Regions from separate parts of the Shewanella frigidimarina NCIMB 400 genome, predicted to be linked through region 1. Evidence: predicted binding sites of a transcription regulator. Region 1 holds the regulator's gene; each other region holds the start of a gene.
What was found. Region 1 encodes sigma-54, which starts transcription at its own class of promoters, with help from an activator protein. Its sites were predicted from a motif close to GTTGGCACGNNNNTNGNNT; they were not measured.

Region 1 (11,199 bases):
GATCCCGACTTAGCCGGTATGATCAAGAAAGCACTATTGGACCATAATTTACCGGCGCATTTACTTGAATTGGAAATTACCGAAACTGCATTGATGATTGATGCAGCGGACATGCAAAACAAGTTGAGTGAGTTAATATCATTAGGGATTAAGATTGCTATTGACGATTTTGGTACTGGTTATTCCAGCTTGGCCTATTTGAAAAAGTTTAATGTTGATGTCATGAAAATTGATATGTCGTTTGTGAAAGACATGCTCAACAATAAGCACGATTATGAAATTGTGAAGACGATTATTTCATTGGGCAAATCGATGGGGTTAGTGCTAATTGCCGAAGGTGTTGAAACTAAAGAGCAAAGCCACGCATTAGTTGAATTGGGATGTTTTATGGGCCAAGGTTATTTGTTTAGTCGCCCACTCAATAGTACAGATTTTGAAGCCTTCATATCGCAGAGCAGCAAATGTGTTAAAGGTATCAATTCCGTCGATGAATAAGCGGTGGCTTATGCCAGTTAAGCTTGAGCTGTTTTTGAGTGAATAGAAATGAAAAAGCCCCATTGCATCCTTTGCGTTGGGGCTTTTGTTTGCATTGTCTGTGGTTATATTTATGCCACTGGGGTATCCAATACTCCAATGCTATCAACCTTTACCAATTGATGCTCCAGAGTGTTGTCAAGCTCGTGATTATTATTTTTTTGAGCTTGTCAGCCAGAGGCCGGAATAAAAATGACGTTATTAGATTATAGAGTCTGGGGACCCAATAACGCCTGAACTGTTGTGTTAGCTGCCGTCCTTAGCGGCTAACGGTAGGGCAATAAAGCGGCAAGGATGCAAGATATTTTGCGCTTGTTTTTATTAGAATGTTTGTTGCTGTGCGTTATCAACTTGCTGGGGGACGAGTTGTTAACACGGTCAAACATCCTTGCCAAAACGTTTTTGATACTTAGCTCCACTAATGGTGACAATAGCGCCGTTAATGGCGAAAGCTAAAATACCTAATAAAAATGACGTTATTGGATTAATAGAGTCTGGGGACCCAATAACGCCTGAACTGTTGTGTTAGCAGTCGCCCTTTACGGCTAACGGTAGAGCGATAAAGCGGCAAGGATGCAAGATATTTTGCGCTTATTTTTATTAGAATGTCTGTTGCTGTGTTATCAACTTGCTGGGGGACGAGTTGTTAATACGATCAAACATCCTTGCCAAAAATGGTTTTATGTTACTAACTTGCCATTGCTTGTAATTGTTGACTTAACTGGGCAATCTTTTGTTGTAAATAGGCTATTTCAGATACGATTGCGCCTTTGTTTTCTGTTTGGCGACTATCATTACTTCTGACCCATTGATAAACAGTTTTAGCCGACACACCATATTGTTTTGCTACGTCGGATAATAATCGATTATGGTTTTTGACTTCATTAATCACTTGTCTCTGTAAGTCGACTGGATATTGTCTCGCATTTGACATATTCATCAAATAATTTCCTTCTGATTTATCTATGTTTACCTGAGCGAGTTTCAACTTCATCCCACTGACTGCAACCGAGATGTGCTAAGAAAAAAATGTTTTGACGGCATTGTGCAATGACATTATTTACCATGACATTTATTGATATAATGCTATGTTTTACGGTTATTTTATTCATCGCTATCTCCTATAGTTACAATGGATTGCTTAAAAAACAAACTACTACTTAGTGGGTATATATTCTTATATGGAAAGCTTGTGCCAACTTTGATAAGTATTTTTAGTTGTTATTTATCAGTTGATTGTGTGTTTTGTGTGGTTTTGTTATTTTTAAGCTTTCAGCCAAATTGGTGCAATTGCACTAATTTGGTGAGCGTGCTCTGCCGACAACCCATTACGGTTGTCATTGTCGTCGCGCAGTATGGATGACAAATATGGCAAAAAAAGGTCACCTTAATGACAAGATGAATACAAGGTTATCGTTGAGTGAGTTGTTCCAAGTTGATGCTTGGAGAAACGTTAACAAAGTGGGGCTGAGAATATGGCCGCAAAGGTTATCAGAGTGCTAAGCACTCTGTGAATGAGTTTATGTGTGAAAAAGCCTTATGCGTATAGAAGCGTCGTCGACGTTCGTAAAATTGCGCTAGGCTGCGCAATTTTACGGATGACATGATACGTAAGCGTTAAATCAATGAACTAGTTCATTAAAAATAGTGTGGCTAGGCCTAAAAATGCAAATAAGCCAACGACATCGGTTACTGTGGTTAACACCATGCCACCTGCGAGCGCTGGGTCTATATTTAATTTTTTTAACATTATTGGGATGGTGGCGCCAGCAAAGCCTGCTACCGTCATATTAATCAGCATGGCACTGCCAATTAGCCCTCCTAATGCGATGTCATCTTTCCAAAGCCATACCGCAAAAAATACCAAAATAGACCACATTATGCCGTTCAATAATCCGATGCCTAGTTCCTTGCCGATTAACCAACGCGAGTTACTTTGGCCAATATGCCCAAGTGCAATACCACGGATCACTAGTGCTAAAGTTTGATTGCCTGCAACTCCACCCATACTTGGTACTATGGTCATTAAAATCGCGATGGTGGCAAATTGCTCCAAGGTGCCTTCAAACATATTACTCACAGATGAGGCTAGTAATGCAGCAAATAAATTGATGGTCAGCCATAGAGAGCGTCTTAGAGTACTTTTGAGCACTGGCCCAAAGGTATCTTCATCATCATCCATACCAGCCATTCCCATCATTGAATGTTCGGCATCTTCGCGGATCACATCAATAACGTCATCGATAGTAATTCGGCCAAGTAATTTTGCTTGGCTGTCGACGACAGGGGCAGATATCCAATCCATTCGTTCAAATTTTTGAGCCACATCTTTGTCAGACATCTCTACAGGAATACTTTCTAATTCTGTGTCCATAATACTGCGGACTGTTACGCTTGGATCGCATGTGAGTAAATCGGCTAATCTTACCCCGCCTAAAACATGATCTTGGCGGTCAACGACATATAACGTATCCGTTGTATCGGGTAAATGTCCCCGTTGTCGTAAATAGCGTAATACCACTTCGATATTGACATCTGGCCGTAGGGTGACGGTATCGGTATTCATGATACTGCCGGCAGTATCATCCGGGTAACGCAATGCTTGCTCTACTCTATCTCTGTCTTGGCTTCGCATTGATTTGAGTACTTTCTTGTAAACATCATCGGGTAAACTACGAAGAATATAGGCGAGATCATCTGTATCCATGCCTATTGTGGCCTGGGCAAGCTTCTCTGGGGTCATGCTGCTAATTAGGGAGTCTTTAAGTTCTTCGCCTAACTCATCAAGAATTTCACCAGCATATTGTTGATCAATAAGTTGCCATAGCACCTGACGATTTTTGGGCGGTGATGATTCGAGAATAAGGGCGACATCGTTAGGTGACATGGTATGTAGCATGTTACGGGCGTGAACAAACAGGCCGCTGTCTAGCGCTTGAACCAGTTGATTGAGACGTTGCTCTGTTATCTCATTGTCTAGGTACTCTTTACCCATATATCTACTTCCTATTCGTCATACTTATATTATTCAGTATGTAATTATTCTGGGTTTCTCAGGTTGTACAGTTCAAGGCGTATAAATGCAGAAATAGCTGTCTTTACGTAAGACGATGAAATGCAGAAAGAGAATACTTAAATACTTCTGCGGTGAAATTCTGCAGCAGCCAATGCTGCTTTACATACTATAGACGTACCACTTCACGGAAGCAGAATTACACTGGATCCGTTGCTAGAAGCGGCTCTGTCTTTATCATGTTAAACGCTAAACTCCTGCAGAATGGAATGATACTAATGAGATTGGCATCAACTGCATGAGATAAACCTAAGGGCTAATATTTTTGAGGGACTGATGTCTATTGGTGATCATCAATGTCGTGACAGTTTGGTTAGTATGGCCTAGCCATATAGAGACCGCATGCAATAAGGATAACGGTTATTTAAAACATGAGTAACTGCAGCTATTCACAAATTACAGGCTATTTATAAATTTAATTCGATTAAAAATTAACAAGATTCATCAAATTTAGCATTAATGAGATCACACACTGCGTTTAATGCCACTTCAGCATCAGGGCCTTGAGCAGTAACAGTAATCATTTTACCAATACCACTTTCAAGCATTAATAACCCCAGCACACTTGCAGCGCTGGCATTTTTTTCACCTTGAGTTAAGGTGATGTTAGCATCAAAATCCGCAGCTAATACTGCGAGTTTTGTTGCTGCACGGGCATGTAATCCCAATTTATTTGAAATGGTCACTTGGCGTTCAAGTTTGATCATTGACGCGATCCTATGCTCACTTAGTTATTAGTATCACTGATATTTAACTCTCTGTGGCGAGCATTAACCGTGTGTTTACTACCTTGTCTAAACCGTTTAGCTAATTGATCTGCAATATATACCGAACGGTGCTGACCACCAGTACAACCAATCGCGATGGTAAGGTAACTGCGATTATTACGTTCTAGATGTGGCATCCAAGTTTCAAATAGATTTTCAATTTGCCAAATAAACTTATTCACTAATGGCTGACGCCCTAAAAACTCTTGTACGGGTTCGTCTAAACCCGTAAATGGACGCAGCTCAATTTCCCAGTGCGGGTTAGGTAAAAAGCGTACATCAAACATAAAGTCAGCTTCTGTCGGCATTCCGTGTTTAAAACCAAAAGATTCAAAGTTAATCACTAACTCTTTATCAACACTGCCTAATAATATTTGCCTAACTTGGTCGCTTAATTCGTAGATATTTAGTGCAGAAGTGTCGATGTAGTGATCAACAATTTTTGCGATCGGTTCGAGTAAACGGCCTTCTAATTTGATCGCTTCTTGTAGTGAAATATGATTTTTAGATAATGGGTGTAATCGACGTGTTTCGCTGTAACGTTTAAGCAATACTTTGTCATTGGAATTTAAAAAGAAGCTGATAATTTCAGTGTCATTCTCAAGTAGTGCCAATTGGTCTTGAAGCACTTTACCTTGTTCTGCAATGTTACGAACATCAACACTAATCGCAACCAAATCATTGCTACCCTTAAGCTGGGCTAATAATGTGCCAATAAGTGGTAAAGGCAAATTATCAACACAATAATATCCTAGGTCTTCTAATACTCTCAGGGCAACGGATTTTCCTGAGCCCGAACGTCCCGATACTATGACAAGTTTCATGCAGTAATAACCTGATAAAGTTCTGTTGCGTCGTGAGTTTTGCGAAGCTGTTTCAATATTTGCTTATCGCTTAACTTTTGGGCCATGCTTGATAACGTGCCTAAATGTTGTTGGCACTGGTCGGCAGGTACTAACAAAGCAAATAAAAGATCCACGGGCTGTTTATCGATTGCATCAAAGGCAATGGCTTCTTCACATTTAATAAATATCGCGATAGGGTGATCGATGGTCGTTAATCGACCATGAGGTATCGCAATGCCATTTCCTATACCTGTGCTACCCATTTTCTCTCTCGCTAACAGGCTTTCAAAAACCTCTTGCGAAGACAGGGTTGGGTACTGGGCAGCGACTAAATTGCTGATGAGTTCCAGTACTTTTTTCTTACTGCCCGGTGTGGCACAGGTAGTGCATTCCGGCTGCAGAATGGTACAAAGTTCCATCGTTAGTGTTTTGTATTCTTCTCTTTGTGTTTAATTACCTGACGGTCGAGTTTATCGATCAGGGCGTCTATTGCAGCATACATATCAGTATTTTCTGACATTGCGAAAATCTCTGCGCCATTAACGTTGATTTTAGCTTCTGCTTTTTGTTGTAATTTTTCTACATTGAGCACAACGTGTACATTATGGATCTGATCGAAGTGCCGTTCAAGCTTTGAAAATTTACCTTGGACGTATTCACGTAAAGATTCTGTGATTTCGACATGATGTCCAGTCAGACTTATTTGCATAAAAAATCCTCCATTGCCTAGTAGGTTATAAACTCTTACGTTGGTTTGAGGGCGGGATCATCATTGCTTCACGGTATTTTGCAATCGTACGACGCGCAACGTTTATGCCCTGTTCTGCCAGAAGCTGAGCCATTTTACTGTCGCTCAGTGGTTTTTTCTGGTTTTCTGCGGCAACCAGCTTTTTGATAAAAGCACGAATGGCTGTAGATGAGCATTCCCCGCCATCGTCAGTACTGACATGGCTAGAGAAGAAGTATTTTAGTTCAAACAACCCTCGTGGGGTGTGCATATATTTTTGTGTGGTGACTCGTGAAATGGTCGATTCGTGCATCTCTACTGCTTCCGCAATATCATTGAGCACCATAGGCTTCATGGCTTCTTCGCCATATTCAAAAAAGCCTTGCTGAAATTGTACAATGCAATTTGCCACTTTAAGTAAAGTATCGTTGCGACTTTCAATACTTTTAATAAACCATTTAGCCTCTTGCAGATGGCCTCGAATAAATTGACTATCCGACGGGTTTTTACTGCCTCTAGCCATGGCCGCGTATTGCTGATTAACACCAATTTTAGGCATGTTGTCTGGGTTTAACTCTACAACCCAGCGACCATTTTTCTTTAATACAGTGACATCGGGAATAACGTATTCATCATCCATTGGGGTAATTAATAAACCAGGACGAGGATTGAGTGTCTGAATTAGAGTGATTGCGTCACGTAATTCATTTTCTTTTAGTTTTGTTTTACGCATCAATAATCTGAAATCACGGCCAGCAATTAAATCTAAATAGCCTTTAATTAACAAACGAGCATTATCGATATGTGGTGTGTCGTTAGAGAATTGTGCTAATTGAATAAATAGACATTCACTTAAATCACGTGCAGCAACACCAACAGGGTCAAAGTGTTGAACGCGTTTTAATACCGCTTCAACTTCATCAAGTTCCACATTTTCATCACCCATGGCTTCAAGAATATCTTCGGTACTTTGGGTTAAATAACCGCGTTCATCTATGGCATCAATAATGGCGGTGGCAATGGCGAGATCAGTGTCTGAAAATGGGGTAAGATTTTTTTGCCATTCTAAATGTTCGTACAAACCTTCGGTCGTTTCACCTTGAAAGGGCATGTCGTCATCGCGCATGCTCGCACTGCCTGAACCTGACATTGGTGAGGCTGTGTACACTTCGTCCCATGTGGTATCCATGGCTAAATCATCCATGGTTTCTTTGGTCATGGATTCTGCAATGTCGACAGTGGAAGTATCTTTTTCGACATTAACAATGCTGTTGTCACTAAAGTCGGTATCCGCTTGGTCGCGATTTTCCTTTAAGGAGTCTTTTGCTTCAGAAAACTCATCTTCTATTTCAAGCAATGGATTTGAATCTAATGCTTGTTGGATTTCCTGCTGTAGCTCCAATGACGATAATTGCAGTAAGCGAATGGCTTGCTGCAATTGTGGGGTCATGGTTAAGTGTTGACCCATTTTAAGTTGGAGTGACGCTTTCATTTACCGCTTATCCCTAGATGATTTTCAATAAAAATGACAATCTCGAAACTGTAATGGATTGCCATATACATCAATGACATTTAACGTTGTTTAGGTATCGTTCAATGAAATGAGTTAGCTAGACTAAAGGCCAGTAAAGTAACTATAGCTTGAATTGTTCACCTAAGTACACAGCACGAACTTGTTGATTACTTAATATCTCATCAGGTGTGCCTTCGGCGATTAAATTACCCTGGCTAACGATATAGGCCCGCTCACAAACGTCTAGCGTTTCACGTACGTTATGGTCGGTAATTAATACCCCTAAACCCCGATTTTTAAGTTGTTGGATGATTTTTTTAATGTCGATGACCGAAATAGGATCAACACCAGCAAAAGGCTCATCAAGCAAAATAAATTTTGGATTAGCAGCTAAAGCGCGCGCAATTTCAACTCGACGACGTTCGCCACCCGATAACGACATGCCTTGGCTGTCGCGTATGTGAGTAATGTGGAATTCTTCGAGTAGATGCTCAAGTTGCTCAATACGTTGGTCTGTACTGAGCTCTTTGCGAGTTTGCAGTACGGCCATTATGTTGTCGTAAACGGTAAGCTTGCGGAAAATACTGGCTTCTTGTGGTAAGTAACCTATACCTTTGCGGGCGCGCAAATGCATTGGATCGGCAGTAAGGTCGTCATCGTCAATTAATATCCGACCTTTATCGCTTTTTACTAAGCCGACAACCATATAAAAGGTGGTTGTTTTACCTGCACCATTAGGGCCTAAAAGACCGACAATTTGGCCGGTTTTAACCGTTAAGCTCACATCTTTAACAACCTGACGAGCTTTATAGCTTTTTGCTAGATTTTCAGCGGTTAAGGTAATTTGGGTCATGGTTTGATCTGCTTGTTAACAGGGATTTTAGGGAGCTTTTGCTTTGGCGCCGACTCGTCTTGGAAATTCTCTGGTTGAATGATGGTGATTACCCGATCTTGTCCTGTACCAGTACTTTCGGCAATCAGCTCTTGAGCACTGATGTTGTACTTGATTTTATTACCGGTAACCTGGCTACCAGATTGATCCAATTTGGCGTTGCCAGTCAATGTGAGTGTAGTGGTGGCAAGGTCATAGCTAATTTCGTTAGCACTTGCAGTACCAATTTTACCGTCATCTAATTCTTGTGAAAATGTAGCAGGGGTGCCAGTAGCAATTAATCTCTTGCTGGTGCTGTTTTCAGGGGTAAACGCCCGTAACTGATCTGCATTGATATTAATCGTGCCTTGGACAATTGTCACCGGACCATTAAAAACAATTTGATTGTTCTTAATGTCGGCAGACTGACTGGCGGAAGCGATTTTCAATTCTTGTTTCAGATCACCTTGTTTCGCTGTGGCTGGCAAACTCAATATGCAAAGTATGCTACTTAGTAACACAACATTGGCGCGAGTGTGGAGACGATTAATGTGGCTCATATGTTCCTTCTACCTGGCTAAGTAGCGATAATTTTTGCGAATTCAAGTCGGCATGCAAGCCTAAACCTTGAATAATAAACCCTTTACCTTTGATGTACACCATCTCTTGTGAGGTGCCTATCATAGTGGTTAAATCCACCGTAATGGCTTGGGTACTCAGTGACTGTAGAGGTTCTTCTATATCAATGGCATCAATAATAACATTATTTTCTAATGTGACTTTGCTGGTATTTTTATTCAATTGCCCACGGTCTGCACTTAATTGCCATTGTGCTTTACCATTTTCAGGGAAAATGAGGTAGATAGGTTTGGTAAAGTGAGTGATGTCGCTTGAAGCGTAATGCTCCATGTGCTCCGCGCTGACTCGACTTTCGACAAAACCTAGTTGATTGAATTCTGTCGTGCGTAGGTTATCTGCAACAAAATCGGGGCGCTCAATACCGCGTATTTGCACCGCATCCATTTCACTGCGTTTTATTTGTGCTTGCCAGTACAATATAAAAGCAAGCCCAAAAAAAGCAATAATACCTAGCGAAACTCTACTCATATACTCATACCATGAGCACTGGCAAACTTATCTTGGCTTAAGAGTAATAAATCGGTGAGTTCACGCAGTGCGCCATGGCCACCGTTAAGAGTGGTTGTCATATGGCACTGTTGTTTGACAAACGGATGACCATCACCGACACAAACAGCTAGCCCTACGGCTTTCATTACGGGTAGGTCTACCATGTCATCGCCAATGTAAGCCACTTCATCTGGAGTCACATTATAAAGAGACAATAATTGCTCAAAAGGCTCAAATTTATTATCAATACCTTGATAAATATGTGTGACACCTAATGCTGTCATGCGGTTCTCAACAATCTTAGATTTACGTCCTGTTATCACGGCAACATGAACACCACTGGTAAGCAAAGAACGAACACCATAACCGTCACGAGTGTGGAACGCTTTGAGTTCTTCACCTGCATTACTGAGGTAAATACGTCCATCTGAAAATACCCCATCGACATCACAGATTAACAGTTTGATTTTTTGAGCTCGCTGCCATATGTCATTACTGACAGGGCCGTAAAATCCTTGGTGAAACGAAGTTGATTCTGACATGATTAAATGACTCCAGCTTTAACCATATCGAGCATGTTTAATGCTCCGATCGGTTGATGTTTTTCATTAACGACTATCAGTCCGTTGATGCTCTTTTCATCCATGATTTGCAGTGCTTGTGCTGCTAAAATACCAGCAGGGCTGGTAACACAGTTTTTAGTCATTACGTGAGCAATAGAAGTGGTTCGAAGGTTCACGTCTGCATCAATAACCCGGCGTAAATCGCCATCGGTAAAAATGCCTACGAGTTTACTGGCATGGTCGACTACAGCCGTCATGCCAAGGCCTTTTTTAGATATTTCATAAAGTGCGTCAGTAATACAAATATCATCATTGACGATCGGTAAATCATCGCCTTGATGCATGACATCATCGACTTTTAGTAATAATTTTCTTCCAAGAGAGCCACCTGGGTGTGATAAGGCAAAGTCATCACGAGTAAAACCTTTTGCTTGTAATAAAGCAATGGCTAATGCATCGCCCATAGCCAATGTAGCTGTGGTGCTGGAGGTGGGGGCTAATCCTAATGGACATGCTTCTTCTTGCACTTGAATGCATAAATGGATTTTGGATAAACGTGCCATATTAGAGTCTGGTTTGCCAGTTACAGCAATCACAGGTACACCCATGCGTTGGATAACAGGCATTAACGTTAGTATTTCGCTTGACTCACCAGAGTTGGAAATGGCGAGTACAATGTCATTTTTGGCTAATGCGCCCAAATCGCCATGACTGGCTTCTCCTGGATGAACAAAAAATGCCGGTGTGCCAGTACTGGCAAAGGTCGCGGATATTTTGTTACCAATATGGCCAGATTTGCCCATTCCCATGACAATCACTTTACCTTTGCACTGCATGATCAATTGACATGCTTGGTCAAATTCAACCGAGTCTACATATTGATATAAATTATCTAAGGCAGCTTTTTCTATATCAATGACTTTACGGCCCCATTGACGAAATTGAGTGTGATTTACCATACGACTCTCTCTGTTAGCTTAATACTTTACCTTTATGCTCCAATCTAATGCGACTGAAATACAACAATTTGGTACGCAATAAAGGTGATTAATAATAGTGCGCCATGCCAGCGAGTAAGTTGTTGCTTAGCGCCACTGGATAATACTAAAACGGCTAATGCTGCACTGGTGCCTAATACCATATAGAAATCTCTTCCACTGGCTGAAGCATCTATTTCA
Region 2 (11,199 bases), 1.2 Mb from region 1:
GGACTTCACCAGGAGGACGATAGGTGGTGGCGTCACCTTCAAAGTGTCCGTAATAACGAGTAAATTCAATGGCAATAAAGCGTGGACCAAGGCCTGCTCGCATCGCATCAACGGCTTCTTTGGCTGCGCGGTAAACGGCAAAGTAATCATGTCCGTCGACCTTTTTTCCTTTTATCCCAAATCCCGCGGCTCTAGCAACAGGATCATGGCCTCCCATGGACCAAGCACTGGCGGTGGATTCGGCATAACCGTTATCTTCCAATACAAATAGCACTGGTAATTGATTAACCGAAGCAAAGTTCATCGATTCAAGTATGGTGCCTTGATTAAACGCGCCGTCGCCAAAAAAGGCGACTGCAACCCCATCGGTGCCACGTACCTTAGAAGACAAGGCTGCGCCACAGGCTAATGGGCCACCACCACCGACAATACCATTAGCACCAAGCATGCCTTTGTCTAAATCAGCAATGTGCATGGAGCCGCCTTTGCCTGCGCATAACCCCTCTGCGCGGCCGTAGATTTCTTTCATCATCCCCATCACATCACAACCTTTTGCAATGCAATGGCCATGGCCGCGGTGGGTACTGGCAATGTGGTCTTCATTATTTAATTGCTGACACACGGCTACAGCTGATGTTTCTTCACCGGCATATAGGTGAACAAATCCAGGTATTTGTCCTGTGGTGAATTCTTTGTGCAGACGTTCTTCAAATTCTCGTATGGTGCGCATTTGTCGGTACGCTTCCAGTAATTGTTCGCGATCAATATGCATTTGTCTTTCCTCCAAAATAAAAACCACAGAAGGCTAAGAAGTCCATTTAGTGCTGTTCAAAACAAGTGAAACAGTCATTCAGGTAGGCAGTGAAAGTGCTACATATCTACCGTGAAGCCTCACTTAATCGCAGTACGGGTCATTTCTTTAGCGGCTTTCTGGTTCGGAATGTTGAGAGGAAGAACGTCGTCTTTAAATGCCGTATTAAGTCTGTTAGGGATGACATTTTTTCAAAGGATGAAAGGGCGAGTGTATTTACCATAATGAAGTGAATAATATGGCATACACCATGTTGTTTCCCTTGCCTGTGATGACGTTGTAGCCTCAACGCGTAGCATGACGTGTTCCAAGTTGACGTTGATGTCATCTTTTTCCATGCTTGGTCACTCAATGTGGATACTGAAATGGTGTGGGTCATGTTGCTAGAGGACATATTGCTTTTTTTGTCATCTAACGCGCAAAGTTGACGCGTAAAGCGACCGAAGACGATAGCTTCGTAATAGAGCGGATCCCCGACGGTTTTAGGGGAAATAACTGTTTGCGGCAAGTCCATGATTTCTACCTTCCTAATTAAAGGAGAGTCTCAGCACACAAGTATCAGTATATTCCTGTACTGCGAATAAAATTTGATCTGCATCAACTTTGGTTAATATTTGAACAGGTATGTTATTGGCATCATTTTGGGGATTACGTTGAGCATCACTCTGAAATAGCTCTGAACATAATTAAGAACATAACTGGGGACAGAATATGGCTGGGATATTAACACCACTCACTATTGGAAGGTAATGTGTAGAGAAAATACTGTTTGAGGGTATTGTTTGAGTCGTGTGTTTGGCTTTGTTCATAGTAATTGAGTGGCGAAGTTAATGGGCCATGATTACGAGAATTATGATGATTATTGAGTGGATGTCGGATATGGATTTGTGTGATGACACTTAATTTATTAGTTGATAATTCAGTATAGTCTGATGAAAAATGGCTGTTTGAGATACAAGGTTTATTCTGTGTTGGATTAAGATTTTGTTAAGTGAGTAAAACATAACAAACCTTAATCCAACACAAGCATTACTGCCAATATGATGACTAAAGTTGATGGCTAATGTTAATGGTTAATCCATCGACAGTTCTTTCAATTTACGCGTTAGGGTGTTGCGGCCCCAACCTAGGCGTTTAGCGGCTTCTTGTTTATGACCTTGAGTATGTCTTAGTGCTGTTTCAAGTAAAATACGTTCAAATTCAGGTTGCACTTCAGTGAGCAAATCACTTTCACCTGCAGCCAACTTTTCATCAATCCAATCAGTGAGTGCGGTTTGCCAGTCACTTGCTCCAACCTGTTTCTGCTGGGTTGCAATTGGATCTTTAAGCAATTCTGGTGGTAAATCTTGCGGTAAAATTTCTTGTCCGGACGCCATCACTGTTAACCAACGACAAGTATTCTCAAGTTGGCGAACATTGCCCGGCCAAGGTAAATTAGCCAACTTTACGGCTGTTTCTTTGGTGAGTATTTTGGGTTCAACGCCAATCTCTTTCGCAGCCGTGTTTAAAAAGTGATTGGCGAGTTGGGCAATGTCTTCACGGCGTTGCGATAACGGCGGTAAGTGCACTCGGATCACATTGAGGCGATGAAATAAATCTTCGCGGAAGGTGCCTTTTTGTACCTGTACCTCAAGATTTTGATGCGTCGCAGCAATAATTCGCACATCAACTTGCACAGCTTGATGACCGCCGACACGATAGAACTGACCGTCGGCAAGTACTCGTAATAATCGCGTTTGCACATCGATTGGCATATCACCAATTTCATCTAAAAATAGCGTGCCACCATTGGCTTGTTCAAAACGGCCTTGGCGTACGTTGGCTGCACCAGTAAAAGCGCCTTTTTCATGGCCAAAGAGTTCAGATTCAATCAAATCTTTGGGGATAGCAGCCATATTTAATGCAATAAAGGGCTTGTCCTTACGAGGGCTGTGTTTGTGTAATGCGCCAGCGACTAATTCTTTACCGGTACCAGATTGACCATTGATAAGCACACTAATTGATGAGCGAGATAATCGACCAATGGCACGAAACACTTCTTGCATTGCCGGGGCTTCACCAATAATTTCAGGGGTTTTTATGGTGGTATCAATCACAGGTTGTGGCGCTTGCTCTGTTGCATGTGTGAGTGCGCGTTCAACTAAATTAATCGCTTCATCAATATCAAATGGTTTTGGTAGGTATTCAAATGCACCTGCTTGATATGCGCTCACCGCACTGTCTAAGTCTGAGTGGGCGGTCATGATGATCACTGGAATATGCGGATAATGCAGTTGTAAGCGATCTAGTAAGGTTAAGCCGTCAGTACCTGGCATGCGGATGTCTGACACGATGACTTGAGGTTGTGATGCTTCTAAAGCTTGCCACAAGGATTCTGCAGCAGCAAAGCTAGCCGTTGACAGTGATGCGCCTTTAAGGGCTTTTTCGAGAACCCAACGGATTGAACTATCATCATCGAGGATCCAAACTTGTTCACTAATGTTCATGTTACTACCTCATTCTGCCTACAAAGGGCATGCTAGTTATTGTAATGGCAGGTTAATAATAAATTCGGTATGCCCTGGTGCCGAAACACAATCAATGCGACCGCCGTGTAATCGGGCAATGTTATGTGCAATAGATAATCCTAACCCTGAACCTTCGTCACGACCGGTGACCATAGGGTAGAAAAGGGTATCCATTAACTCAGCAGGAATACCGGGGCCGTTATCAATAATGGATAAGGCGAGTACCACTTTATAGCGCTGTGTTCCAATGGTGACTTGATGTTGAGTGCGAGTGCGAATGACAATATCGCCACCACAATGTTCTAAAGCTTGTATCGCATTTTGCACAATATTCAATACGGCCTGCTGCATTTGATCTGGATCCATCTGAATATCAGGAATTGATGGATCGTAATCTCGTTTTAAGCAGATATTGTCTGGCAGTGCCATTTCAACGAGCTTAAGCACTTTTTGAATCACTTGATGGATATTGTGTTCAGTATGTTGCGTTGGACGTTGTGGGCCAAGCAAGCGGTCGACTAAATTTCGTAATCTATCAGCCTGTTCGATAATCAGGCTGGTAAATTCTTTTAACTCAGGTGAGTCGAGCTCTCGAGATAACAATTGCGCAGCGCCTCGAAGCCCGCCCAGTGGGTTTTTAATTTCATGAGCTAAGTTACGCACCAAAAACTGTGCTGCTTGCTGTTGGGCGTCCATATTAAGCTGCTGATGAATACGGCGTTGTTGGTCTACTTGGCGTAATTCTAATATGCTGAGGTTATTGTCATTTTCAATAGGCACCAAGGTAATATCAATGGTGTGATGTTGGCCGTCTAGGGTAATTAATGCCGCGGTATTCACTGTAAGCCCTTGGCCAGCATTAATCGCATCGCGGAGCAATTGTGGCTCAACTCCCATCAGTTGATAGAGCTCAGGAAGCGTTTGTTCAAGCAGCTTATAGTTACCTACTCCCAATAATTGTGCGGCCGCGGCATTAGCATAGCTCGGCTTGAGCTCGTTATTAATAACGAGCACTGCGGTGACTAAGTGATTGAGAAGGTTATTTGTGTCCATTAGCCGTCCTAGTATTGGGTTGCACCATTATGATGCACCAATTTGGTGCGTATCACAACCCGGAACACACAAGCTTTTTATAAGATAAAAGATCACCTACAAATTTATAAGTGAATGAATAGAATAGTTTTTATCTTAATTATTTAGACTTTTTTGCTGGTCCAAATACAGATGCTTGGTGAAGGAATATCTTTCTAGGAGAGCTTGATGCAAGGACTTTGCCGCTTTGTGTTACAGCGTTAACAACCAGTGAGTGTTCACCTCTATTAATGCCTGTTAATTGGAATATATTCGATACTTGAGCAGGGGCTGTGATAACTCCATCGACTAATAATGTCATTAGCACGCCACGAGGTAGTTGAGGGGTGATGCTTACTGACACGGTAAATGCGCCGTTATTGTCACGCACAGTAGCTTCTTCTTGGGGAGAGGTTATCGAAATCGAGTAATTAATTGATGCTTCTGTTGTTGGAGTAATATTGATTTTTGTTGGGGTGTTAATCGTCATGTTATTTTGGGTGTTTTCATTTAATTCAACAGCTTCGGCATTGTTTTTTTGTTCATCCGAGTAATGAACTTTGCCCTTTTCATCTACCCAACGGTATACGGTAGCAAGACTTTGGGCGCTCAATAATAGCAAACTAATAAGTAAGATAAGGCGCATGATGCACTCCATAAAACGACAGTTTTAATAGAGTAGACGTTTTTATAAAAAAAATCAGCTTAAACTGATTTAGTTAAGCTGAATTGAAGCGGCACAGTTAAGTCGCTATTGTTTATTAAGGTGCAAGAAAACTATATGTATTGGCAGCAGTATTCTGAAATTTGATCTGTTCGAATACTAAAGCTCACATTTGGTGCAAGTTCAAACTGGCTTGCTTCTGCATATGCAACCCACTCTGTTTTACCTGGTAATAACACGTCAAATTTACCGGAAATAACCTGCATTATTTCACCTTGAGCCGTAGAGAACTCATATTCACCAGGCAATACCACGCCAAAAGTTTGTTTACTACCATCAGCTAATACTACGCTTCTGCTTATCACTTTACCGTTAAAATACACATTGGCTTTTTTAGCGACGCTTACCTGTTGTAACATACTCATATATTCTCCCTAAAAATGATCTTGGCATGAATCTATCTGCGTTTACGTAAAATATCTAGTTAAATGTTTTCATGTTGTATCATTAGAGTCGCTTCGCTGCTAAGGCGTGACTTCGCCACTGCTAGAGTCGCTTCGCTGCTAAGGCGTGACTTCGTCACTACTAGCGTTGCTTCGCTGTTAAGCTATTGACTTTATAGCCTCTAGCCGCGGAGCGTACTAGCAGCGCAGCGTCCTAGGCCTTTCGCTTATAGCCTGATAGACGAGGCAACAAAAAGCCCAGATGCATGCATCTGGGCTTTTTAGGTCTCAATGAGTGGCAAAGGTAATTTGCCACTCATTGATGGTAATTAACCGCGGTTATTACGCTTACGTTCGTTTTCAGTTAAGAATCTCTTACGAACACGGATGTTCTTAGGAGTTACTTCAACTAATTCATCATCATCGATGAATTCAAGAGCTTGCTCAAGCGTTAAGTTAATTGGTGTAGTCAATACTTGTGCTTCATCAGTACCAGATGCACGCATGTTAGTTAGCTGTTTACCTTTCAAACAGTTTACTGTCAAATCGTTAGAGCGAGCATGAATACCCACTACTTGACCTTCATACACTTCAGCAGCGTGACCAATAAACATACGACCACGGTCTTGCAAAGCAAATAGAGCGAATGTTAGTGCTTTACCTGTTGCGTTTGAAATCAATACGCCGTTAGCGCGTTGACCAATATCGCCACCTTTGTGTGGACCGTAGTGATCAAATGAATGATAAATTAGACCAGTACCAGATGTAGCAGTTAAGAATTCGGTTTGGAAACCAATTAAGCCACGGCTTGGGATAACGAAGTCGATACGTACACGACCTTTACCATCAAGCTGCATGTCTTTCATTTCGCCTTTACGAACACCTAATTTTTCAATTACGGTACCTTGATGTTCTTCTTCAACGTCAACTGTTACAGTTTCGTATGGTTCATGTAGCTCACCATCGATTGTTTTTAGAATAACTTCTGGACGAGATACGGCTAATTCATAACCTTCACGACGCATGTTTTCAATTAAAATCGATAAGTGTAATTCACCACGACCTGATACGCGGAAACGGTCTGGACTTTCTGTTTCTTCAACGCGAAGTGCTACGTTGTGAACTAATTCAGTCTGTAAACGTTCAAGAATGTTACGTGAAGTAACGTACTTACCTTCTTTACCCGCGAACGGAGAAGTGTTTACTTGGAATGTCATCGTTAGCGTTGGTTCATCAACAGTTAACGGTGGCATTGCTTCTACTGCATTCACTGCACAGATAGTGTCAGAGATTTTAAGCTCGCCTAAACCTGTAATAGCAACGATATCACCAGCATTTGCAATTGGCACTTCTGTACGGTCAAGACCCATGTAACCTAATACTTGGCCCATTTTTCCGTTACGAGTCTTACCGTCAGCGCCAATAATAGTCACTTGTTGGTTAGTTTTAACGCTACCACGGGTAATACGGCCAATACCGATAACACCCACGTATGAGTTATAATCGATTTGAGAGATTTGCATTTGGAATGGCGCTTCAGCATCAGCGTCTGGGAAAGCAACTTTCTCAACGATAGTTTGGAATAGCGGCGTCATATCATCGCTCGCTACATCTGGATCTAACGTTGCAAAACCATTTAATGCCGAAGCGTAAACGATTGGGAAATCTAGTTGTTCGTCAGTGGCACCTAAGTTAACGAATAAATCGAATACTTGGTCAATAACCCAATCTGGACGAGCACTTGGACGGTCAATTTTGTTGATAACAACAATTGGCTTAAGGCCTTGAGCGAATGCTTTCTTGGTTACAAAGCGAGTTTGTGGCATTGGGCCATCAACTGCATCAACCAATAGTAATACTGAGTCAACCATAGATAGAACGCGTTCAACTTCACCACCGAAATCGGCGTGGCCAGGAGTATCTACGATATTAATACGGTAGTCGTTCCACTGGATGGCAGTGTTCTTTGCCAGAATGGTGATCCCACGTTCTTTTTCAAGATCGTTAGAATCCATAACCCGCTCAGTAGCTTCTCCACGAGATGCAAGGGTTCCTGACTGCGCCAACATTTTGTCAACCAGGGTTGTTTTGCCATGGTCAACGTGGGCAATAATGGCGATGTTACGTAAATTCTCTAGCACGGATAAACCTCTAAACCAGCAAATAAAAAAAAAGGATCTAACAGTAGTTATAGATTATAGCCACTGTAAAAAAGCGTGCCATTCTACTTCACAGCAGCTTTTGTAGATAGGATTATTTTTGAACACTTGTAAATCTATTACTTGCTATGCGTTAAAAAACAGCATAAAACGTATATATATTAAGCATAACCATGATGTAAGACAAAAATGTGACATTGGCTAAAACAGTAACATTAACATGGCGCACCATTATGGACTTTTGCACCATGATGAAACATAGTGATGCACGAGGTTGGTGCAAGGTTATGATTTAGAAGATTTGGAAACTTTCTCATCTTCATAAAATCAATTAGTTAGCGATCTGGCATGAATATCGCTTTACTGCTGATAATTATGTAAAGATTCGTTTTCCAGGTGCATCATCTGGCGAATGGCAAGATTATTTAAGGGACAACCCTTTACCCTACCGGAGGCTTGAGAATGTCAGTTGAATCAGTTTTAAAACAACTTGTAGAGTTAGAAGTTAAGTTTGTAGACTTACGCTTTACCGACACTAAAGGTAAAGAGCAGCATGTTTCTATTCCTTCTCATCAAGTAGATGAAGATTTCTTTGAAGACGGCAAAATGTTTGACGGTTCTTCAATTGTGGGTTGGAAAGGCATTAATGAATCTGACATGGTGCTAATGCCAGATCCAACCACTTTCGTGTTAGACCCTTTCACTGAAGAAACAACAGCACTTATTCGTTGTGACATTTTAGAGCCTGGTACTATGACAGGTTATGACCGTGACCCACGTTCTATTGCTAAGAAAGCTGAAGCTTACCTAATTTCTACTGGTATTGCTGACACAGTATTGATTGGTCCAGAGCCAGAGTTCTTCTTATTTGACGATGTCCGTTTTGGTACTGACATGTCAGGTTGTTTCGTGAAGATTGACGCAAAAGAAGCATCATGGAACTCAGCTAAGAGCTATGAAGAAGGTAACACTGGTCACCGTCCAATGGTGAAAGGTGGTTATTTCCCAGTTGCACCAGTTGATTCTTCACAAGATTTACGTTCGGCAATGTGTTTAGTACTTGAAGAAATGGGTCAAGTAGTTGAAGCGCATCACCACGAAGTAGCAACAGCGGGTCAAAACGAAATCGCAACACGTTTCAATACGTTGACTAAGAAAGCTGATGAAATTCAAATTCTAAAATACGTTGTTCATAACATGGCACATGCTTATGGTAAAACAGCGACATTTATGCCAAAACCAATCGTTGGTGACAACGGTAGCGGCATGCACGTGCATCAGTCTTTAGCTAAAGACGGCGTTAACTTATTCGCAGGTGACAAGTATGCAGGTTTAAGTGACCTAGCGCTTTACTACATTGGCGGCATTATTAAGCATGCCCGTGCATTGAATGCGTTCACTAACCCAAGCACAAACTCTTACAAGCGTTTAGTGCCACATTTTGAAGCGCCAGTAATGCTTGCATATTCTGCACGTAACCGCAGTGCTTCAATTCGTATTCCAGTGGTACCAAGCCCTAAAGGCCGTCGTATCGAAGCGCGTTTCCCTGATCCACATGCAAATCCATATTTAGGTTTTGCTGCATTACTAATGGCTGGTCTTGATGGTATTCAAAACAAGATCCACCCAGGTGAAGCAATGGATAAAGATCTATATGACTTACCAGCTGAAGAGGCTGCTGAAATTCCACAGGTTGCGACGTCATTAGAAAACGCACTTGAAAATTTACAGGCTGACCATGAGTTCTTAACTAAAGGCGGCGTATTCAGCGAAGACTTTATTCAGTCTTATATCCAACTTAAAACGGCAGAAGCAGAACGTGTTGCACGTACTACTCACCCACTTGAGTTTGAAATGTATTACAGCTTGTAATTCTTGAGCGCAATTGCTTAAACAAGCAAGCCAATAGAAAAACCCGATAAGTGATTATCGGGTTTTTTGTTTGTGGATCAATGAACACAAAGATATGTAAATTTGACTAAGCTGTAGTTGATAGCAAAATAGGTATCATTTAGAAGGCTAAAATATTATTTGCTTAGTTTAGGCTCAAGAAATGATTGAAACTCATTCGTAATCACAATCCTTTTATATGATCATATCGATAGTAGTACTGTAATGGCTACCGCAAGCAGTATTCTTGAACTGATCAAACAACCTTTTCAAATAGGCACATATTCTTTAACCATTAGTGCATGTATTGGTGCAGCCATTTATAAAGGTGTTGATCGCGATACAGATAGCTTAATCCATCGTGCAGATGTTGCGATGTATCAGGCTAAATATGCCGGAAAATCTCAGGTGATACTGGCTGATTAACATTTTAAAATAGAGAATAATGTTATTTTTTATTTGGCTGCAGGATATCTAAATTGATACATACAAGCTCATTTAATCATGGTCGTTTGTCGTGGCGTAAGCAGCAAGGTTTTAGCTTAATAGAACTTGTGGTAGTGATTATTATTTTAGGCATCCTTGCTGTTGTGGTTGCTCCAAAATTTATCGGTTTAAAAAGTAATGCTTACGCGAGTAGTATGCAGGGCGTTGCAGCAGCAATTAATAGCGGTAAAATCTTGGTTTATTCTGCTTGCGTGATAAGTGCAGGTTGCGATGAAACAGCCCCTGGGACCAGTAATGGTTTGGGCAATAGTATTATGGTACAAGGCCAATCAGTAACGTTAGCTTACGGATATCCGCGTCATACTTCAGCCGGTATCGTTAGAATGATTAACATTGCCGACAACAGTGGCGGTGGTGAATTTAACATCACAACCTATGATGTTAATAATCGAAGCGGATTACGTATTCGTCCAAATGCAGATTATGCTGCCAATAAATGCGAAATTAGATATTCGCAACCACAAGCCGCAGGAGAGTCACCGTTAGTTGTTGTCGATATTGACGAGTGTTAAGTGTTGTTATTCTCCGCTAGCATCACCTCAAGTTACCCTCTTTAGATAAATGCCATGTTAACTTTATGGCCTTTATTGTTTTGCGGCGCCCATTTGCTTGAAATATTTGTGATTAACGTAAATTTGTAGAGGAATTCACTCAGGAATATGATATTTATACCGTTAATCACTCACTAAAAAGCGATTTGTTTAATGGATAAAAAAGACCTCAAGCTATTAGAAATTTTACAACGTCAGGGCCGGATGGCTGTTTCTGAATTAGCCGATAAGGTTAATATGTCGGATACTCCTTGTTTACGACGAGTTAAAAAGCTTGAACAAGATAAAGTAATTTTAGGCTATGGTGCACAAGTTGATCCCTTTAAAGTGGGCTTAAATGTTGTGGTTTATACATCGATACGTTTAACGGAACATACTGATCAATCGACCGCGTTATTTGAATCAACCATGGCACAATTACCTCAAGTGATGGAATGCGCTGTGGTAACCGGAGCTTATGACTACATGCTCAAAATCGTCGCCAAAGACTTGGTTTCTTATGAACAATTTATCAAGAAATCGCTTGGCAACCTTAAGTTTGTCGCCAGCATTGAAACCACTGTGGTCTTGAAGCCAATCTTTAGCCGTACGGCTTT
Region 3 (11,199 bases), 2.2 Mb from region 1:
GCATGCCGCTAACGATAACGACGCAAGCATGACCGTGGAGATAAAAAGCCTGTTAATCATAATAATTCCTCTAACAAATAATGCCGCTAGTCTTGGTATAAATGAGTCATTTAATCGCCTTGTACATCGATAACTAAGGCCAATTATGTACTCTTTCTTATTGGTGTCTTTATATCGGCAAATGCGTTAAAAGCTTTACTGTAATAGTGCAACATCGAAAATAATCACTAATATAGTGAGTCGGCACAATTTTTGCTTTGATTAAAATAGAGTAAATTGAATTTACAAAATTGTGAAAAATAGACGATTTTTTGACATTAGGACATTGTATGTTGATCCGACACAGCCCTGCTAACCGAATTAAAACCTTCAATCACCTTGCTGTAATGGCAATGCTATGTGTAAGTGCATGGTGTGTTACCCCGTCGGTATTGGCTGAACAAATTGAAGTGACTGGTAAGGCTAAAATCGTTAATGGCGATATAGATAAGGCCCGTGAAGACGCCATAAGCCAAGCGTTAAATTATGCTAGCTTAAAAGCCGGGGTTAACTTTTCCAGTGAACAACAAGTCAACCAAGGTCGGCTTACTCAAGACACCTTTCAAATTCAGCGGATGGGATCGGCCAATAACGTTGAATTAATGAGTGAAATGATCAGCCAACACACCATCACCGTGGTATTACAGCTTGAACTCAGCGAACAAGAACCTAACGCTCAATGTAAAAGCCAGTCTCTCAAGGCCGCGATTATGTTGCCACAAGCCTATTTACAAGAACGCGAACAGTTGCGTTATGGTCAATTAGCTCACTTTGAAGAGCGGATCACCGAACAATTAGGTAAAGCTATCAATGCGCAGTCGCGATACAGTTTTGCTCGACTGCATGCAGATGAAAAAATTGATAACACCAATCAACTGGTCAACTTTAAAGGATATCGTATTCCCAGTTGGTTAGGCGAAATCACCGACAGCCAATATCTGCTGCAACCTGAAATCATTGATATTTCGACCGAACCAGCTCAAAGCAGTTACATGGGCTTTGTCGAGGATGATCCACTAAGACAGTTTATATTTAAATTAACCCTTTACCACGGGATCAGCGGTGAAGTGGTGTGGTCAGAATCATTCGCCACCTCAGCGCCTTGGGAATTTGAAAGACAAGAAATCGTCTCACCTGCTAACCAGCGCTTTTGGCGATCATCTTATGGTCAGGCGATCAGCGATATTTTACAGCAAAGCGTCATGTCGCTGGATAAGCAGTTAAACTGTCGTCCATTATTAGGCCAAATTGTAGCCAGGCAAGGGGATCGTATTATCATTAATTTAGGCCGTAAAAATGGCGTTAAAATGGGTGATAAGTTCCAAATCGTATTACAAAAGAATATCCCAGACAGATTTAATTCCATGCGTGCCATAGCCACAAAAAGCCGTGCCAATGTGGTTATCGAACAAGTTACCGAAAACAGCTCAACCGCAATATTTGACGGCATCGACAGCGCTGACAATATTCAAGTGAACGACATTGCGATTAAGAACTAATGATTGGTTACTAGAAGCTAATTGTTCCAAACTAAGTGTTAAGTGCTAAGTGCTAAGTGCTAAGTGCTAAGTGCTAAGTGCTAAGTGCTAAGTGCTAAGTGCTAATCGATAAGAGTAAGGCGATTATGAATTAGTTGGTTATTAATCAAGCAATTAAATATAAAAGGTTTAATTCGATTATAAACTCAGTATAATCACGTGGTCTCTCTATAGCTCAACAGGATAGAGCAGCCGCCTCCTAAGCGGCCGATCGGGGTTCGAGTCCCTGTGGGGAGACCATATAATTTATGTTAATTCTTGCTACTAATCTTTTTACCCTCATTTTAATTTAGTCGTTTTTTCCTAGATTCAGACTTTTCTTCAATTAATCTTTTTATCTTCAGTATTAATATTTTAACAAATCATCACATCATTTATCTCTATCGCTATCGCAGTCTGATCGGCTTTAGCGCTATAATTGCGCTTCATTTTTTGTTGCTAGGAGCAGTTGTTTGTCACATTCATATATTCCGTTTGATCTTTATAAGCGTAAGTGGATTTTTAACCATAAAGATTTGCCTGTATCAGATGATGATAAGGCCTTGATTAAACCACTGACCGATAAAAGTGCCATGGAAGTGTGGGATAAGTGGATAAGCAATAAGAGTAGTCGTGCTGAATTGTTTGAAAAAGGCGATTGGCCAATAAAGCAAGATGCTTGGGCGGCAACGGAGCATTGGCAGTCGGCATGGGATTCTAATGATAATGCGATGCCTGAAGCAATTATTGCGCATATTCAATGGCCTGATGATGCGGTGGTGTACTTTTGTTATGAAAAGTACCAAATAGTTGAAACTCGCTGGGATGTGTTTGTGCGTAATTGGAAGTGCTTTTTATTTTTTGATGATGGCCCAATACTCATCTCGCCAAAGCACAAGCAAGCCTTGATGTTTCTACAGAATGGCCAATATAAATTAGGCGTTCGCGGTTAAATTAGCCGACTTGAGTTGCGGTTGTTGGTTAAACGGCTGATGTTGTAGTCGTTGGTATTTCAGATTTTTAGAGAGTTTATATGAAAGTATTAGCTTCAATTGGATTGAGCTTATCGTTAATGATGCCGATGTTGGCACAAGCTAGCATGATTGCAGATGTTGATGTAGCAGAGCAAATGACAGTCGTAGAGCAGCCATTGATATTGAATGGCGCTGGTGTACGCAGTAAATTTTTTATGGATTTATATGTGGGTAGTTTATATCTGCCGACAAAAGCGCACACTCTGGAAGATGTGCTTGCTCAGCCGATAACGGTGATCCAGCTAACGATTACTTCTGGGATGATCACTTCAGACAAAATGCGTGATGCCATTACTGACGGTTTTGAAGGTGCTACCGACAATGACACTCACTCAATTGCCAAAGATATTGAACATTTTACCCAATTGTTTGCAGATGAAATTGTCGAAGGTGATCAATTTACTTTTGTTACACAAAAAGGCAAGGGTGTGAGCAGTATTAAAAATGGGATAGCTCAGGGAGATATTGCTGGAGAGGCATTTCGTCAGGCTTTACTTAAGATTTGGTTAGGTGAAGAGCCTGCACAACAAAGTTTACGCCAAGCTATGCTAGCTCAGTAAATCACCTGCTAGGTTCTAGGGCGGACTGCGTCCTGCTAGGGTCGCTGCGCTTCTAGGGACAGCTTCGCAGCTAAGATTTTATAGCCTCTAGCCGCGAAGCGTCCTAGCAGCGCAGCGCTCTAGGCTGTTGCTAAGTTTTATAGCCTCTAGGCTTTATTAGGCTGAAAAGTCATTGCCTAGTGTTGAAATGGTAGAAGTTTTACCTTTGTCATTGTAGGTCAAGCTTGAGGCATTGCGACTGGCTTGTAATGCTTGGGCAAATCGATTGAGGCTGGCGATATTGAGCTCAATCAAGCTGGCATTCTGACTGTTGATGTCTTTGCACTCGGCGAGAATAGCTCTAGCTTGTGCGACTTGTTGTGCCAATTCAGCATCGGTAGTAAGCAGATCGTGCTGTGGGTGGTTTGCCAGTTTCTCGTCAGTAGTTTTCATATTGAATAAGCACTGGGTTTTATCTTTGGAAAGCGCCAGCAGCTTATCGGCATCTTGTTTGGATAATGCCGCTTTTTCTTCAACAATAAGCGATTTCAGCTGCACTAATGTCTGATTTTGGTTATCAAGCAGTTGGTGTAGCTCTTTGCGCTGTTCTTCGCTTGCTTGCTTATGTAATTGCTGGTTTAACTCTGTCATAAATTACTCTTAGGTTTTCTTAACTAACACTTCTCTATGATGCAAGTTTGCACCTAATTATCTGTGTGTCGTTAAAACAAATTAAAGAGTAACGTTTAACGGTTACTCTCTGTCAAACGATAAACCGCCTAGCTCTGCTTCAAAGCTGGCAATATTCGCCGCAAGTTTTTCTGGGTCAACTTTATATCGTCCCTCAGAGATTGCTTGCTTAATTTCAGCGACCTTTTTTTGGTCGACTTCTGGTAACGATGCCATTTTTGTTTGCGCGCTCTGAAGCTGTTGAGCTTGAGAGGTAATGCTAACGGAATCTGTTTTAACCGGTGCAGCTGATTTTGGGGCTGCAGTAGTTGTAGATTGCGTAGCAGACTGCGTGTCACGTGCAGTGCGCATTTGTGTATTGGTAGCAGTGTTATGCTTAATGTCAATTGCCATGGTAGGCTCCAGCGTAATGAATCAGGTTTTCCAATCAGGCTATCGGCACCCCAGGAAAAAACTTTAACGCTATTTTACATTCTTACTTCAACTTCGCCAACGCCAATTACAACAGCATCAAATTGTTTGCTAGTGTTACTGTTTTTTACTCTGATAACCTCATCGATATTGCCATCTCGCAGTGCTTCCCCAAGGGTTTTTATTTCTACATTAGTGGTTTTTGCATAGATAGAAACAGTGTCACCTTTGCAAACAAAACACAGGTTATTACTTAATACTGGAGAGTCTTTCGCTACCCGGCGTTTCACTCGTGAGCCAATTAATGTCGTAATGTCGGAAAAAAACTGACCTTTTAAGCTATATTGGTCAACATACATAACTTGTAAATGATGTTCGCCAATAATTTGGTCTGGGGACAATAGTTGGTTAGCAACCACAACAGGATATTGTATTTCGACTCGAACAGAGAGATACATTTGCCATGGATAATCAAAGTCTGGGCTATTGCAGCTGAGTTTTACCATGTTATTTCGACTAATAGCTCGTTCACTGGCAAGTTCAACATTAATCGGCGGGTAACAGGCTGGTGGGCTGATACGGCCCTCAAGATTTTGTGGGGTTATTTGCACTTTAGCTTTTGAGTCGGCATCAATTTTTTTGGCTACCGCCTCTTTAGCTAACTTATAAATGGTCGATAGGGAAGGTGTGATTATTTCTTCGCTAGCAAATGCTGGCAAAGAAAATGTTATTGAGCACAAAAAACATAAAAAAAATACTTTCATAATGAAGATACTAGCTTGTTTTGCCAGAATGCACCTATACTTTGAAAAACGAAAAATATGCGAGTAATCTCTGCATACGCAATAAGCTAAAATAAATGGGCTAGGGGACATAAGAATAACATTATCCCTTTGTCAAAAAAGTGTCAGTTCACAGTGCGAGCTAATTTATACAAATTAAAGCAAGTTGCATGCCCACTTTTTTGATTCATTAAATTGATATGTATTTGTTAGATTGGTGATGGTTTAGACTCAAGTTGAGTGATCATCAGTAAGATATGCACTAACCGTATTATGCTAAACCAAGGTTTACTATAATTTCAGAGAACAATTTTTATCCTTTTTGGGTGACAGTTAACTACAAGGCCTTGTTATGTCGAGCATTTTAGATTCAGTAAATAAACGTACCCAACTTGTCGGGCAAAACAGACTAGAGCTGCTATTGTTTAGGCTTAGCGGCCGTCAACGGTTTGGCATTAACGTGTTTAAAGTGAAAGAGGTTTTGCAATGTCCACCACTGACTACGTTGCCTAAATTAAACCGTTTTGTTAAAGGTGTTGCTCATATTCGTGGTGCAACTATTTCCGTTATCGATTTAAGTGCAGCAACGGGTGGACGTCCACTGACATCAACAGAAAATTGCTTTATTATCATTTCCGAATATAACCGTAGTATTCAAGGTTTTTTAGTGAGTTCTGTTGAACGTATTATCAACATGAACTGGGAAGCGATTATGCCTCCACCGCAAGGTTCTGGCCGTTCTTCTTATTTAACCGCGGTGACAGAGATTGAAGGTGAGTTGGTTGAGATTCTAGACGTTGAAAAAATTCTTGATGAAATTTCACCGGTTAAGACTTCTATCAGTAAAGAGCTCAATGAAGCATTAACTATTGATAGAGAACAGCATTATCATATTATGGTTATTGATGATTCAGCAGTGGCACGTAAACAAATTATTCGTTCGTTAGAGTCATTAAATCTGCAAATCGATACCGCTAAAGATGGTAGAGAGGCGTTAGAAAAACTGAAAAGTATTGCCGCAGAAATGGATGATGTGTCAGTTGAGATCCCGTTAATCATTTCTGATATTGAAATGCCTGAAATGGATGGCTACACCTTAACGGCTGAAATTCGTAATGATCCAAAATTAAAGAATATCAAAGTTGTATTGCACACATCATTAAGTGGTGTATTTAACCAGGCGATGGTACAAAAAGTAGGGGCTAACGACTTTATTGCTAAGTTTAACCCCGATGAGTTAGCCGCCGCGGTTAACAAACATTTAAGTTTATAAACCTTTTATTATTGCAAAAGATTGCAAAATATTGGAGGTTGAGCTCATAGGCTTACATATTAGGAAGATAATGTGACAGATAAATCACTTGCTGAAGCAGAGTACAATCAATTTAGACTGTTTTTAGAACAGCATAGCGGTATTGTGTTAGGTGAGAACAAACAATATTTAGTACGCAGTCGTTTAGCTCCTTTGATGGGAAAGCATAATTTGCCTTCTTTGTCTGAGGTGGTTAAAAAATCGATGAAACCGATAGAGCGGCAACTGCGCGCTGAAGTGATAGATGCGATGACCACCAATGAAACGTTATGGTTTCGAGACCGTTATCCATTTGAATTACTGCACAATACTCTACTGCCTGAATACAGCAAGCTTGGCAGACCATTAAAAATTTGGTCGGCGGCATGCTCTTCAGGGCAAGAACCTTATTCGTTGGCCATGACGGTGTTGGAATATCAACAGCGTAAACCTGGTACTTTACCAGGAGGCGCGACGATTCAGGCAACAGACTTATCACCTTCTATGTTAGATCGTTGTAAGAATGCTGAATATGATGGTTTAGCACTTGCTCGTGGTTTGTCTGAAGAACGTAAACGTCAGTTTTTTGATGCTTTGCCTTCAGGCAACATGAAAGTTAAAGATAATGTGAAGCGTTTAGTTAACTTTAGAGCCCATAATCTACTTGAAAGTTATAGCTTATTAGGTAAATACGATATTATTTTTTGCCGCAATGTGTTGATTTACTTTGCTCCTGAGGCAAAGGCTAAAATTTTGCGGCAATTTGCTGCCGCACTTAATCCTAAGGGTATTTTATTTTTGGGTGCGTCAGAATCTCTAGCAGGGTTAACCGATGAATTTAATATGGTTCGCTGTAATCCTGGGATCTATTATCAAAAGAAAACCTAGATAATATAATAGTTTAACCTATTTATCATGCCGGCATTCGTCGGCATGTTTGTTTTTGTCTTTTATTCACCCATAAATTAAATTGTTGGCATAACCTTTGCTTTATTTCTATCAGTTAGCTGATGGAGGCAATTTTATGGCGATTAATTTCGATAATGCATTAGGTGTTCACCAATATTCTTTGGGCGTTCGAGCGCAAAGAGCAGAAGTGATTTCAAGTAATATCGCCAATGCCAATACTCCTCATTATAAAGCTCAAGATGTCAATTTTGCTTCTGCTATGCAAGCTGCAAGCTCGCATCAGAAAGGCTTGAGTATGAGCCAAACTACAGAGAAACATTTTGATTTAACGGCGTTAAGTCAACAGCATGTTCAATATCGTATGCCAAATCAAGCTGATACTGGCGATGGTAATACTGTCGATACGCAAAAAGAGCAAGCTGCATTTATGCAAAATGCGCTCGAATATCAAATGTCATTAGGCTTTCTTGAGGGAAAATTTAATGGCATGCGTAAAGCATTGCGAGGTGATTAATTATGAGTTTATTTAATATTTTTAATGTTTCTGGTTCAGGTATGTCTGCGCAGTCAGTGCGTTTGAATACCACCGCCAGTAATATTGCCAATGCTGATTCTGTGTCTAGCAGTGTCGATAAAACCTATCGCGCGCGTCATCCTGTTTTTGAAGCCGAAATGCTAAAAGCCAATAGCCAACAAAATAGCTCACCTGGCGTGACCGTTAAAGGCATTGTCGAAAGTGATAAACCATTATTAAAAGAATATTCGCCAGACCATCCCATGGCGGATGGTGATGGTTTTATCTATAAACCTAATGTCAATGTGATGGAAGAAATGGCGGATATGATTTCTGCATCGCGTTCTTATCAAATGAACGTTCAGGTGGCTGATGCAACAAAGTCTATGTTGCAACAGACATTAAGGATGGGTAAATAGTATGATTATTCAAGGAGGTAACAATGAGCCTCGTTAATTCTTACAGTCAGTCTTTACCGCAACAATCCAGTAGTGCATCTAATACTAGCGCTACAACGAAAAGTTCTGTACAGACAAATACGACTAGCACGACTACGGGTAATCCTTTCCTAGACGGAATTCGTTTGCCTGAAGAAAGCGCTATCCCTGAATCAAAAGATCAGATGTTAAAGCAAGAGGATTTTTTTGCTTTACTTAGTCAGCAGTTGTCGATGCAAGATCCTTTTAAACCGGTTGATAACGATCAAATGATTGCCCAAATGGCATCGTTTTCTACAGTAGATGGTATTTCAAATCTTAATGATGAAATTCTTAACCTTAATACTGTGATGAGTTCTAGCCAGGCGTTACAAGCTTCAGGCTTGGTTGGACGTAAAGTGCTCATTCCTTCTGATACCGGCGCTATCTCTACTGAAAGCTCTGAGATAAAAGGGGTGATCAGTACACCGTCAGCGATTGAAACGATTACGGTAAGGATTGAAGACGAGTCGGGTCAGCTTATTAAGAGCTTTAATGTTGACGGCAGTAAAGGCGGCAATGTTGACGTGACTTGGGATGGTTTAGATAAAAGTGGTAACCCAGCTAAAGCGGGTAATTATGCCATTAAGGCCAGTGGTAAAGTCGATGGAACGTCGGAAGATTTAGCCGTGTCGACTTACGCTCATGTTACTAGTGTGTCATTAGGCACTGTAGCAACAGGAGCAATTTTGAATTTGCGTGGAGTAGGTGGAATTAAGTTATCTGACGTACTCGCAGTATCTGAAACATAGTACGGCTAATAACGAACCGTTAGCTGTCATCATAAATGAATTAAATGTGAGAGGTGTAATATGTCATTTAACATCGCATTGAGTGGTATCGCTGCCGCGCAAAAAGATTTAAATACGACCGCGAATAACATCGCCAACGTCAATACTATTGGTTTTAAAGAATCTCGAGCTGAATTTGCTGACGTTTACGCCAATTCAATTTTTTCTAACAGTAAAACTGCAGTGGGTGGCGGTGCAACTACCACACAAGTTGCGCAGCAGTTTCATCAAGGTAGCTTGCAATTTACCAGTAACTCGTTGGATATGGCGATCAGTGGCGGTGGCTTCTTTGTTACCTCTTCAGAATTAGGTTCGCAAGATCAGTCATACACCCGTGCGGGGGCGTTTAAAGTTGACTCAAGTAATTATATGGTCGACTCAGCAGGTAATTTTTTACAAGGTTTTCCAGTGGATGAAGATGGTAACTCAACTTCAGTGAGTTTAACTACAACTCAACCAATTAAGATACCTGACACAGCAGGTAGCCCTGTGCAAACCGGAAATGTTGGTTTGCAGATGAATCTTAATGTGAGTGAAACAGCCTTAGATCCAGCTAATTTTAATCCTGCTGATTCTGATACATTCAATAATTCCACCTCGGTGACGATTTATGATTCGTTAGGTGAGTCGCATATTATGACTACCTACTTTGTTAAGCCAACGAACGGTTCATATACTGGAGAAAGTAATTGGGTGGCATTTTATGCGGTTGATGGTGACCCTGTTGACGTTGCAAGTGGACCCGGTACTTATTCCACTGATACTGATGGTGATAGCATAGCTGATGGAACAGGAACCGTGTCAGCTGCTAACCCTGGCGGGGCTGCTGGTACATGGTCAGGTGCGGTGCTTAAATTTAACTCTGTAGGTGCTTATACAGGCAGTGATCCTGCCATTATTACCACTGAAGCACTAGGTACCGGAGGTGCGGGTGCTTTAGGTCCTGGGGCGGATGGCACTCAGACTCTTACGATAAAATTTAATAGTCCAACCCAGTATTCATCTCCGTTTGAAGTGACCGAATTAACTCAAGATGGTATTACAGTGGGTCGATTAACCAATGTAGGTATTGGTTCAGATGGTTTAATTACCGCCAGTTATAGTAATGGCTCAACGGTTCCATTATCGCGTGTTGCTTTAGTTCGTTTTGCTAACGAGCAAGGGCTCACTCAAGTGGGTAATACCTCTTGGAAAGCCAGTTTAGATTCAGGAGCCGCATTAGCCGGAGAAGCCAATAGCGGTACATTTGGTAGTATTCGTTCATCAGCGCTTGAACAATCAAACGTTGATTTAACCACAGAGCTGGTAGATTTAATCTCTGCTCAGCGTAACTTCCAGGCTAACTCGCGTACACTTGAAGTCAACAATACTTTGAATCAAACGATATTACAGATCCGCTAAGTTTACGTTTACCTTTACCTTATTAATTTATGTTTACGTGATAATAGGTGTTGCCGTTTACGGCAACACCTTGCCTTTCCCCTTGTTATTGTTACTCCTCGCTACTCTTTGTTATTACCTCACTAGTGTTGATAGATGCTTTTTTGACACTTAGGCGTTATTCGTTAATTTTATTGATTAACCGATTCATGTAGTTACCTCCTTACAACATAACTTAAAACTCATTGGCATGATGCTTGCTTATTCTGTGTATATAGTGTTTTTGCAGAAAGTTTGACGGAGCAAAAAATGGACAAATTTCTTTATATTGCCATGAGTGGCGCAAAGCAAGGGATGAATGCCCTAGCAGTGAGTGCGAACAATCTTGCTAACGCCAATACAGATGGATTTAAAGCAGACATGGTCCAAGCCCGTTCAATGCAGGCTTTTGGTGAAGGCTTGCCTACACGGGTATTTTCGATGATGGAAAGCCCAGGCAGTAACTTTAACGGTGGTCCAATTAAAACCACTGGTCGCGATCTTGATATTGCGGTTAAGGGTGATGGCTGGCTTGCAGTGCAAGCGGCAGATGGTTCTGAAGGATACACCCGTGCGGGCAGTTTGAAAATTGACAGCACAGGTATGTTGTTAAATAGCAGTAACCGTCCGGTAATGGGGGCTTCGGGTCCTATTGTGTTACCTATTCCAGTTGAGAAAATTGAAATTTCCGCCAACGGTATTATTTCAGTACGTCCGCAAGGCGCAACCGCTGAAGTGATAGAAGAGGTCGCGAGGATTAAATTAGTTAATCCGGGCAACGAAAACC

Region 2: the regulator sigma-54 is predicted to act here: its motif matches at 7,998-8,016, upstream of glnA (glutamate--ammonia ligase).
Region 3: the regulator sigma-54 is predicted to act here: its motif matches at 7,276-7,294, upstream of flgB (flagellar basal body rod protein FlgB).

The regions. Positions count from the first base shown of each region.
Region 1 is NC_008345.1:4,019,277-4,030,475, reverse strand. It holds gene SFRI_RS17450 (EAL domain-containing protein) at 1-495, shown strand, start outside; gene SFRI_RS17445 (transposase) at 1,223-1,474, opposite strand; gene mgtE (magnesium transporter) at 2,165-3,529, opposite strand; gene SFRI_RS17435 (HPr family phosphocarrier protein) at 4,039-4,314, opposite strand; gene rapZ (RNase adapter RapZ) at 4,335-5,198, opposite strand; gene ptsN (PTS IIA-like nitrogen regulatory protein PtsN) at 5,195-5,638, opposite strand; gene hpf (ribosome hibernation promoting factor) at 5,641-5,928, opposite strand; gene SFRI_RS17415 (RNA polymerase factor sigma-54) at 5,954-7,438, opposite strand; gene lptB (LPS export ABC transporter ATP-binding protein) at 7,581-8,312, opposite strand; gene lptA (lipopolysaccharide transport periplasmic protein LptA) at 8,309-8,890, opposite strand; gene lptC (LPS export ABC transporter periplasmic protein LptC) at 8,877-9,437, opposite strand; gene kdsC (3-deoxy-manno-octulosonate-8-phosphatase KdsC) at 9,434-10,000, opposite strand; gene SFRI_RS17390 (KpsF/GutQ family sugar-phosphate isomerase) at 10,003-10,980, opposite strand; gene SFRI_RS17385 (calcium/sodium antiporter) at 11,025-11,199, opposite strand, start outside.
Region 2 is NC_008345.1:347,355-358,553, forward strand. It holds gene SFRI_RS01665 (thiamine pyrophosphate-dependent dehydrogenase E1 component subunit alpha) at 1-772, opposite strand, end outside; gene glnG (nitrogen regulation protein NR(I)) at 1,885-3,297, opposite strand; gene glnL (nitrogen regulation protein NR(II)) at 3,334-4,371, opposite strand; gene SFRI_RS01680 (DUF4124 domain-containing protein) at 4,511-5,035, opposite strand; gene ppnP (pyrimidine/purine nucleoside phosphorylase) at 5,167-5,478, opposite strand; gene typA (translational GTPase TypA) at 5,826-7,637, opposite strand; gene glnA (glutamate--ammonia ligase) at 8,118-9,527, shown strand; gene SFRI_RS01700 (diguanylate cyclase domain-containing protein) at 9,735-9,971, shown strand; gene SFRI_RS21830 (type II secretion system protein) at 10,025-10,564, shown strand; gene SFRI_RS01710 (Lrp/AsnC family transcriptional regulator) at 10,757-11,199, shown strand, end outside.
Region 3 is NC_008345.1:1,361,770-1,372,968, forward strand. It holds gene SFRI_RS05940 (FlgO family outer membrane protein) at 1-60, opposite strand, end outside; gene SFRI_RS05945 (flagellar assembly protein FlgT) at 330-1,538, shown strand; tRNA gene SFRI_RS05950 (tRNA-Arg) at 1,742-1,817, shown strand; gene SFRI_RS05955 (DUF2947 domain-containing protein) at 2,030-2,509, shown strand; gene SFRI_RS05960 (chalcone isomerase family protein) at 2,590-3,150, shown strand; gene SFRI_RS05965 (flagella synthesis protein FlgN) at 3,307-3,780, opposite strand; gene flgM (flagellar biosynthesis anti-sigma factor FlgM) at 3,883-4,212, opposite strand; gene flgA (flagellar basal body P-ring formation chaperone FlgA) at 4,287-4,994, opposite strand; gene SFRI_RS05980 (chemotaxis protein CheV) at 5,365-6,285, shown strand; gene SFRI_RS05985 (CheR family methyltransferase) at 6,358-7,191, shown strand; gene flgB (flagellar basal body rod protein FlgB) at 7,328-7,726, shown strand; gene flgC (flagellar basal body rod protein FlgC) at 7,729-8,145, shown strand; gene flgD (flagellar hook assembly protein FlgD) at 8,169-8,954, shown strand; gene flgE (flagellar hook protein FlgE) at 9,015-10,394, shown strand; gene flgF (flagellar basal-body rod protein FlgF) at 10,683-11,199, shown strand, end outside.